Regions from separate parts of the Mameliella sp. AT18 genome, predicted to be linked through region 2. Evidence: riboswitches for the same ligand, from Rfam matches in the RefSeq annotation. Region 2 holds a riboswitch; each other region holds the start of a gene.
What was found. A riboswitch is a leader RNA that binds a small molecule or an ion and turns the genes downstream of it on or off. The one in region 2 is predicted to bind cobalamin.
Positions count from the first base shown of each region.

Region 1 (3,267 bases), on a different contig from region 2:
GTCCTGCCCCCTCTTGCCGACGGGCGCAGAGTGGCGCCCGCCTCCCGCATTGGCAAGTCCCGGCCTCAGGCCCCCAGCCAGGCCTTGTAGTCGCTGACCAGCAGGTGCAGCGGCGCCTCGTCCTCTTCGATGTCGGAAAAGCGCCCGATCGGTTCACGAAAGATGTTGTCGGTCTCGTCGTCGTTCACGGTGCTGACCTCGCCGATCAGCACGTCGCCGCCCTCGCCCCAGAAGGCGTGCCAGTCGCCGGGCCGCAGGGTCACGCTTTCGCCCGGCGCCAGTTGCAGCTTTTCGCCCGCCACATAGTCGTGCACGATCCCGTCACACATCACGGTGCCGCCGCGATCCTCGGCAAAATTGCCCTGGTCGTCAGATCCGTACAGCTCCACCACCAGTGTCGCGCCGCCCCGGTTGATGATGTCCTCGGCCTTGATGACATGGGTGTGCATCGGCGAAAGCTGGTCCTGTTTCGAGATCAGCAGCTTTTCCGCGTAGCACATCCCCCGCCCCGAGGTCAGGTCCGACAGCAGCCCGTTGCGCAGGGTGAACAGGAACAGCCCCATCTCGTCATAGCGCCCGGCGCCATAGTCGGTGATGTCCCAACCACAACGAGAGTCGATGACATGCCGCGCCGCGCCCGCCTGCGCCACGAAGGCCTCTGGCGACCATTGCGCAAAGGGCGGCAGGGTGAACCCGTGGCGACGGATCATCTCGTCCGCCTCCGTCATGATGGCGTTGATGCGTGACCGTTTCATGCCCCAGTCCTCCCGTTAGCGATAGCGGCTTTGTGACAGCTATCCGCCACCGACTCGGTTCCGTCAACCAACTACCCGAACGAGGGACCGCGCATGTCACTTTGACCATTGCCCCGCATTGGCGAACCTGTCACACACAGAACCGTGACCGGTCCCGGAAAGGCGACTTTCCGGGGGAAAGAGGGAATGCCGTGCGGCGCATCCGCGCCAATCCGGCAACTGCCCCCGCAACTGTAAGCGGAGAGCCGGGCCAAGACGCCACTGGAGCAATCCGGGAAGGCAGGCCCAGGCAACGACCCGCGAGTCAGGAGACCTGCCGGACACCCGCGGCCCAGATGGCCACGGCTCCACCGGACGTCGGGGTGAGCGTCTGGCCTGTGTCCTGTTCGGACCCCGGCCGCCTTGTCCCACGTCTCCACCGCATTGCGCCGGGGATGGCGCAGACTGGACAAGGACGATATCAGTGACTTTTTTTACCCTCGGAAAACAGGCCCTTGTTGGCGCGCTCCTGGCGTTGCCCACGGCGGCACCCGCGCATTTCCTGCTGGAATACACCACCGACGCGCTGATCGACCGTCCCGGTGACGTGCCGGTCAAGCTGGTGTTCTGGCACCCCTTCGAAAACGGCCATGTTATGGACCTGGAGCGCCCGCAGGAGTTCTATGTCATCCATCGCGGCGAAAAGACCGACCTGATGGACACGTTGCAGCCGATCACCTTTACCGGCGCCAGCAATTCCGCTGCCGCCTTCCTGGGTTCGGTCCCGGTGAAACGGTCTGGCGACTATGTGCTGGTGACGGTGCCCCAGCCCTATTTCGAGGAATCCGAGGACAAGTACATCCAGCAGTTCACCAAGTCCGTGCTGAACCGCAACACGCTGCCGACCGACTGGATGGCGCCCGTGGGCCTGCCCACCGAGATCCTGCCCCTGAACAAGCCCTACAACATCATCGCCGGGTCCACCTTCACCGGGCAGGTGCTGGCCGATGGTGAACCCGTCGCCGGCGCGGAAATCGAGATCGAGTACATGGCGGCCGAACCGGACATGGACGGATCCGCCGCCACCGCCCCCGTGGCCAGCCCGCCGCCCGGAGGGGCCGTCGTGGCGATCTCGGACGCCAACGGCTATTTCACCTTCGGCATCCCCAAGGCCGGGTACTGGGGCTTTGCCGCCCTCGGGTCCGGTCCGGCGACCGAGCATGAGGGCAAGGAGCTGAGCCAGGACGCAGTCCTCTGGATCCGCGCCTGGGAACTGGAGTAACCCAAGATGCACATCGTCGACGGAGCCCTCTCGAACCCGGTCGTCATCGGCGGCGCCGTGGCGGCGGCGGGCGGCATTGCCCTGGGTCTGCGCGCCCTGCCGCTGGACCGTATCCCGGCGGCAGGCGTGCTCTCGGCCAGTTTCTTCGTGACCTCGCTGATCCATGTGCCCGTGGGTCCGTCGTCGGTGCATCTCATCCTCAACGGTCTGGCCGGGCTGATCCTCGGCTGGGCCGCCTTCCCGGCGCTGTTCGTCGGCCTGGTGCTGCAGGCGGTCTTTTTCGGCTTTGGCGGGCTGACCGTGCTGGGCGTGAACACCGTCAACATTGCCCTTGCGGCGGTCCTCGTCGGGCTGGTCTTCCGCCCGCTGATCCTGCGCGGCGGTCCTGTCGGGGCGGCGATCTGGGGCGGCATCGGCGGGGCCTGCGCCACCGCCCTGACGACGCTCTTCGTGGCCCTCTCGCTGATGTTCTCGGGCGACGAATTCCTCGCCGTCGCGCACCTTGTCTTTGTCGCCCACCTGCCGATCATGGTCATCGAGGGCCTGTTGACCGGCTTTGCGGTCCTGCTGGCGCGCAAGGTCAAACCGGACCTTTTCCTGTCGATGAAGGAGGCCGAGGCATGATCCGGCTGGCGCTTGTCCTCTGCCTGCTGGCCCTGCCCGTCCCGGCACTGGCACACAAGGTCATCGCCGCCGTCTTCCCCTCTGGCAGCGCCATCGAGGGCGAAATCGGCTTTTCCAACGGCGACATGGCCACCGACCAGCCGGTCGAGGTCTATGGTCCCGACGGCACGCTGCTGGGTGAGACCGTGACCGACGCCGACGGGTTTTTCATCTTCGCGCCGACCGAACCCGTCGCCCATACCTTCCGCTCGGACCTCGGCGCCGGGCACCTGGCCAATGTGACCATGCCTGCCGAAGAGGTCGCCCGCATCCTTGGCGTCGCCGCGCCGGAACCTGCGGCGCCCGCCCCCACGACGGCACCCGCCGCCCCCGGCCTCGCGCTTTCGGATGCCGACCGCACCGAGATCGCCCGCATCGTCCGCGACGAGATGCGCCCCCTGCGCCGCGAGATCGCCGCCTACCGCGAAAAGAACGACCTGCAGACCATCCTAGGCGGCATGGGCTATATCCTCGGGCTGTTCGGGCTGGGTTTCTACATCGCCGCCCGGCGCCAGCTCAAATCGCAGGCCGGGGCGTGACGCATATCCTGTCGAACACCAGCGCCGCCCTGCCCGGTGACGGCCCCCG
Region 1 covers NZ_JARAMO010000153.1:1,180-4,446, forward strand. The annotation lists gene PVW46_RS14405 (D-lyxose/D-mannose family sugar isomerase) at 66-755, opposite strand; cobalamin riboswitch at 888-1,090, shown strand; gene PVW46_RS14410 (DUF4198 domain-containing protein) at 1,219-2,016, shown strand; gene cbiM (cobalt transporter CbiM) at 2,023-2,640, shown strand; gene PVW46_RS14420 (NikL family nickel/cobalt ECF transporter subunit) at 2,637-3,218, shown strand; gene cbiQ (cobalt ECF transporter T component CbiQ) at 3,215-3,267, shown strand, end outside.
Region 1: another riboswitch for cobalamin. It lies ahead of PVW46_RS14410 (DUF4198 domain-containing protein); the one in region 2 lies ahead of PVW46_RS00645 (DUF1636 family protein).

Region 2 (3,267 bases):
GGCGAGGCCGCTGCGCGACAGGTGATCCGGCCAGGCCGTGCCTTGGCTCCGGGCCAGCCGAGTGGCAAGCGCCTTGTCGCACCGCACGGTGAACCGCGCGGCGCGGCTGCCCAGCCCAAGATCAAAGCGCAGTCCGCCTGCGTCGCGGGGCAAAAGCGCGCGATCGTCCGGACCCAGCGCGGTCAAGGATCGGGCCGGATCGCGCAGGGCGCGGCCCAGGGGCACAGCCAGGGCGATCAGTGTCGGCGCCTCCGGGCGGTCGATCTCGAAGGCGGTGAGATAGCGCGCGGCCTCCAGCCGCAGCGCGGCATTTTCCAACCGCAGGATCAGCACGCCGTCGCCGATCTGCCCCGTGCATTCGGTTCCCGGCAGGCGCGACAGCTCGCCCGAGGCGCCCCAGATCCCCGCCACGAGGCGCGCGCCTTCCTCGCCGATGCGCCGCGCCGTTTCCGTCAACAGCGTATCCCCCTGCCAGGACAGCCGGCGCGTCTTCAGCCCCATGTTCGCGGCGCGGGCGGGCAAGGCGGCCCAGACGCCGGCGCGAAAATCGTCCGAGGCGCCGCCCCAGCAGGCGATCTCGTCCAGGCTGCGGGCGCATCCCGTGCACAGCTGCGATGCCTCGTCGATCACGCAGCGGGCGACGCAGGGGCTGGCCGGGGGCAGGCGGGTCATGCGGCTCATGGGCCTAGAACTCCACGCCTTTCTGCGCCTTCACGCCGTCGCGGAAGGGATGTTTGAGCAGCTCCATCTCGGTCACCAGGTCGGCGGCCTCGATCAACTCTGGCTTGGCGTTGCGACCTGTCAGGCAGACATGGGTCATGGCCGGTTTCTGGTGCAGCAGGAACTCGACCACCTCGTCGATGTCGATGTAATCATAGCGCAGGGCGATGTTGATCTCGTCCAACAGGACGAACTGGATCTCGGGGTCGAGGATCTGCTCCTTGGCGATCTTCCAGCCGTTCTGCGCAGCGGCAATGTCTCGCTCGCGGTCCTGGGTTTCCCAGGTAAACCCCTCACCGGACACGAAGAACCGGCATTCATCGGCAAAGCGTTCACGGAGAAAGGTCTTTTCGCCGGTGTCCCAGTTGCCCTTGATGAACTGGACCACCGCGCAGGGCATGCCATGCGCGATGCAGCGCATGATCATCCCGAACCCGGCCGAGCTCTTGCCCTTGCCCTTGCCGGTGTGGACCATGATCAGACCTTTTTCCTCGGTCTTGGTCTTCATCATCTCGTCGCGGGCGGCCTTGATGCGGCGCATCTTTTCGTTGTGGCGGGTTGTGATCTCGTCCATTGCGCGCTCCGTTGATCGATTCAGGCAGGAATTGCATCCGTGTCGCGCCCCGTCAACGTGCTTCGCGATTGACATGTCCGCCCGTCTGTCGCACCACCGCCCACACGATGGTTCCCCGGAGCACCCGGGGAGGACAACAGGGAACGCGGTGAAACCCCGCGGCTGCCCCCGCAACTGTAAGCGGTGAGCGCCCTCGCAACGTGCCACTGGCCAGACCGGCCGGGAAGGCGCGGGGGTGCCGCGACCCGCGAGCCAGGAGACCTGCCATCCCAGGTGCAACTTTAATCCCGGGCGGGGTGCCCCGGAGGAGGTCGGGAATGGATCACGATACGCAACAGGGGGCGGGCCATGCGCCGGTCGAACTGCTGGTCTGCGTCAAGTGTCGGCGCGGCGAAGAGGTGCCAGAGGGCGGTCAACGCCCGGGCCAGCGCCTGCACGATGCGCTGGCGGCGCGCGAGATGCCCGAGGGGGTCACGCTGACGCCGGTGGAATGCCTGCAGAACTGCGACTACGGCTGTTCCGTCGCCATGCGCGGCGGGGCGGAACGCTGGACCTACGTCTACGGAAACCTTCACGAAGCGTCGCATCCGGACCTGCTGACCGAGGGTGTCGCGCTCTATCATGCGGCCCGTGACGGGGTGATCCCCTGGCGCGCGCGGCCCGAACATTTCAAACGCAATTGCATCGCGCGCATCCCGCCCGAACAGGCCAAAGCGCCGGAAAAGGACAAGACATGACCGATCTCGCCAAGCTTCCCGTCACCGTCATCACCGGCTTCCTCGGCTCGGGCAAGACGACGCTGATCACCCACCTGATGCAGAACCCCGGCGGCAAGCGGCTGGCCGTGGTGGTCAATGAATTCGGCGACGTGGGTGTCGATGGCGAGATCCTCAAGGGCTGTGCCATCCCCGATTGCCCGGCGGAAAACATCATGGAACTCGCCAACGGCTGCATCTGCTGCACCGTGGCCGATGATTTCATCCCGACGATCGAGGCGCTGATGGCGCTGGACCCGCGCCCGGAGCATATCCTGATCGAGACCTCGGGCCTGGCGCTGCCGAAACCGTTGCTCAAGGCCTTTGACTGGCCCGATATTCGGTCGAAGATCACCGTAGATGGCGTGATTGCCCTGGCCGATGCCGAGGCGGTGGCCTCGGGGCGGTTCGCGCCAGACGTGGCCAAGGTGGATGCGCAGCGGCTGGCGGACGATTCGCTGGATCACGAGACGCCGCTGTCGGAGGTCTTCGAGGACCAGATTTCCTGCGCTGACATTATCCTGCTGACCAAGCCGGATCTGGCGGGTCCCGAGGGCGTGGCGAAGGCCAAGGAGATCATCGCCGCCGAGGCGCCGCGTCCGCTGCCGGTGATCGAGGTGGCCGAGGGCGCCGTCGACCCGCGCGTGATCCTGGGGCTGGAAGCGGCGGCAGAAGACGACATGGACGCCCGTCCCAGCCACCATGACGACCACGATGACCACGAGCACGACGATTTCGAATCCATTGTCGTGGACATTCCCGAGGTGTCCGCCCCCGCCGACCTGGTGGCGCGGATCGAGGACCTGGCCAAGAGCCAGAACATCCTGCGGGTCAAGGGCTATGCCAGCGTTGCCGGCAAGCCGATGCGCCTGCTGGTGCAGGCGGTGGGCGCACGGGTGCGGCACCAGTACGACCGTCCGTGGCAAGCGGACGAGGCCCGCCAGGGCCGGCTTGTCGTGATCGCCGAACATGACGACATCCACCCCGAGGCGATCCGCGCCGTGCTGGGCGTGGCCACGGAGGCGGCAGAGTAGGGCGGGGGTCTCCCCGCCGCGCCGGAGCGGTGCCATGCACGTCATCTTTCGCGAAAGCCACGGCCTCGAAGAGAGCGAGACCCCGACCGACCTGGCGCAAAGCCCGGCGGACCTGGTGGTGCTGTCCTTCTCGGATTCCGACCTCGGCGCCTTTGCCGCGGGATGGGAGCGCGGCGGCGGGCGC
Region 2 covers NZ_JARAMO010000007.1:14,312-17,578, reverse strand. The annotation lists gene PVW46_RS28645 (DUF1289 domain-containing protein) at 1-681, opposite strand, end outside; gene cobO (cob(I)yrinic acid a,c-diamide adenosyltransferase) at 686-1,294, opposite strand; cobalamin riboswitch at 1,386-1,577, shown strand; gene PVW46_RS00645 (DUF1636 family protein) at 1,612-2,031, shown strand; gene cobW (cobalamin biosynthesis protein CobW) at 2,028-3,083, shown strand; gene cobN (cobaltochelatase subunit CobN) at 3,118-3,267, shown strand, end outside.

Region 3 (3,267 bases), on a different contig from region 2:
GGGAAGCCTAGCGAGCCACCGCAATGCAATCCAATTATTTGATCGGATCAAGAGGATCGCTTTTCCTGATCCTCGGCCGCCGCCAGATGCGCCCGGGCCACCTCTTGCACCAGTTCCGCCGCCCGGACGACATAGGACGGCGCCAGCCCCGCGTCGTAGCGTGCGCGAAATCGCAGTGGGTCCGGCACCCAGAGGTAACGCAGCGGCACCAGCCGCCCGGTCGCGATCTAGTCGCGCAACTGCTCGATGGGCAGGGTGCCGTGCGCATGGGTCAGCACCGGGTGCCGCGCGATGTCGCGCAGGCTCAACGCGTGGCCCTGCAAGCCCAGCCCCGGCGCCGCGACCCAGACCTGCGGGAACTCGCCAAGGTCCACGCCGCCCGAGATCTGCCGCCCGAACGGCCCGCTTTGCGGCGTCAGGTCCAGCCCCGGCTAAAAAGCGACGGCGAAAGGTTGGCCGAGAGGTCCACGGTCAGTTCCACGTCGATGGCCGGAAACCGGTCCTTGAGGGCGCGCAGGAACGGACCCAGCCAGCTGTGCACGATCATCTCTGGCACGCCGAGGCGCAGCGCGCCCTCGAACAGATGATCCTCTCCGGCGGCGGCCACGAAGCCGTCCATCGCGGTCAGCACGGCCCGCGCACAGGGCAGCATCGTGCGGCCCGTCGGCGTCAGCCGGAGTGACCCGGCATCGCGGTTGAAAAGGCGCAGCCCCAGCAGCGATTCAAGCGCCGAAATCCGGGTCGAGATATTGGGCTGCGTGGTGTTCAGCCGTTCCGCCGCGCGGTGGAAACTGGCCAGATGGGCCACCTGCACGAAGGCTTCGAGCTGTTTGACGGTGATCTGGCCCACGCCCGCAGTCTGTCGCCTGCGACGCTCTGGCACAAGCGATGGTCCGGGGCGCGAACCGCTTGACCGCGGCAAGATGCTGCGCCACTTTGGCCGGTGATGGTGACCGCGTCCGCGCGGTCTGAAAAGGGAACGCGGTGCGGGGCCATGCCCCAAATCCGCGACTGCCCCCGCAACTGTAAGCGGCGAGCCATCCCGAAGTGACCACTGGGCCGCACGGCCCGGGAAGGTTCGGGACTGCGCCTTGACCCGCAAGTCAGGAGACCTGCCATCGCCGGGCGCCCTGCGCCCAAGCCACTCAACCCGGGCGGGGTGCCCCGGAGACGCGAAAGACGAATGGCAACCTGCCGCCCGTCCTGCCGCCGATCCATGATCCCCGCCCCAGCTTTGCGCGGAGGGCGCGATGACGATCGAACGGGTGCTGACCCTTTTACAGACACGGGCCGAAACACCGGAACGGGCCCGGGAACTGGCAAGCATGGGCTACATGCAATGGCTTGGCAGCCTGCCGGGCTGCGCAAGCTACGAGGAAGAAGCTGTGCGTGCCTGGATGCGGGCCCAGCCCTTTGCCGGCACGGATCCGGCGGTGGCGGTGTTCTGCGACCTGCTGCACCAATCCATCCGGCGCCCGGCGGTGCCGCTGGACCTGCCCTTGCCGCAGCCGCAAAGGCGCGGAGGCGCCCGGAAACGGCGGTTGTCGATCTGACCGGAGCCACTGGCCGCTGTCTATGCCGTGGTCGGGACCGCGCCATTGTCCGGGGTCAGGTGCACGGTCTGCGTCGGGTAGGCAAAGCTGACGCCCAACTCTTTGGCCAGGGACAGGATGTCGAGGATCAGCGCCTGTTGCGCGGCGATCTGCGCCTCGTAGCTGAAGACGCGGAAATGCCCCCATAGCTCGATGTCGATGCTGTGGGGGCCAAGCGACTTGATGCCGATGGTCACATTGTCTGTCTCGGCCTCAGGCTGATCGCGGTAGATCTCCATCAGCCGCGCCACGAACTGTTCCAGTTGCGCACGCGGAGTTTCGTAGGTGAGGCCGATCTTCATCAGCACGCGACGCCTCCGACGGCTGCCCCAGTTGGATATCACCTGGTCCGAAAGCTGGGCGTTGGGCACGATCATCAGGGTGTCGTCCAGCTTGCGCAGGCGCGTCGACCGCAGACCCACCGTCTCGATCACGGCCAGCGTGTTGGCTGCCTCGACCAGGTCGCCCTTGCGGAAGGGGCGGTCCGACAGAAGGATCGCGCCGCCGATGATGTTGGACACGGTTTCGCGTGCGGCAAAGGCCAGGGCCACGCCACCGATCCCCAGACCGGTCAGGACCCCTTCGTACGGCAGTCCGGCAACATCGGCGCAGCCGATCACCGCCCCGACGACGATCAACAGTTTCATCAGCCCCTGGGCCAGCGACAGCACGATTTCGTCCGTGTAGGCACGGGTCTGGGTCGCCTTGGCCATAAGCGCGCCAAAGATCAGCGAGACGACACGGTAGGCCAGCGCGGCGCTGGCCAGGATCAGCAGCATCGCGGACAAGCCCGACACCGCGCCGAAAGCCCGCAACGTCAGGCCCAACCGCTCGCTGGCGTCAAGGAACAGAAGGGCGGCGGCCATCAATCCGACCGGGCCGGCCAACTGTCCTACAAGGCGTCCCTGCCAGGAATCCTGCCCTGCCAGTCGGCGCGCGACGGCCCATCCCGCCATCAGCACCAGCGCCATGACACCCAGGTACGTCAGGACCCCCAGCCATTGCCAGGTCTCCAGTCCCCAGGCCTCGGCCTGCAGCCAGCCGGCACGCGCAAGGACCGCCTGCCGCGTGGCAAAGAACTGTGACAGGGGCGGCGGCGTGGTCAGGCCGGGAGCAAGGGGCATCTTTTCGAGGGCCGCGTAGATGTCTGGCAGCTCTGCCATCGTCTCGCGCGAGAAACGCCAGCGCCGCTCCACGGGGCGCCCCTCGCCGTCGAGGATGTCCGTTGGTGCGATGGTGATGTCGCCGACCGGATGGCGATAATAGACATAGGGCAGGGGGCGGTTGGGATCGTCGGGAATCTCCTGCCAGTAGATAAAGCCGATCCGGTCGATGCTCTGGCGCAGGTAATCGGCCATCAGCGCGCCCTCGATCCGGCGCAACTGACGCGGGACGTGATCAAGGTTCAGCGCCCGCAGTGCGCGGGTATCGCCCGTGCCGTCCCAGTCCTTGGCGCCCAGGAGGAAGTCCATCATCACCATGCGCGGACTGCCGGCCCGCGCCCGTTCGAGCGCCTCAAGCGTGTCGTGCCCCCGGGCATCAATCAATCGTTCCAGATCTGCCTGCAGGATCACGGCGGGCGGGACGACCAGCTGCCACAGTCCCTCGGCGCCCAGGCGGAACCGCAGGCTGTGGTCGGCGCTTGTGCCTGCCGGACTGATCTCGAAGGCCAGCG
Region 3 covers NZ_JARAMO010000291.1:24,785-28,051, forward strand. The annotation lists gene PVW46_RS23730 (hypothetical protein) at 48-209, opposite strand; gene PVW46_RS23735 (hypothetical protein) at 228-374, opposite strand; gene PVW46_RS23740 (LysR family transcriptional regulator) at 416-850, opposite strand; cobalamin riboswitch at 931-1,134, shown strand; gene PVW46_RS23745 (hypothetical protein) at 1,251-1,553, shown strand; gene PVW46_RS23750 (mechanosensitive ion channel family protein) at 1,574-3,267, opposite strand, start outside.
Region 3: another riboswitch for cobalamin. It lies ahead of PVW46_RS23745 (hypothetical protein); the one in region 2 lies ahead of PVW46_RS00645 (DUF1636 family protein).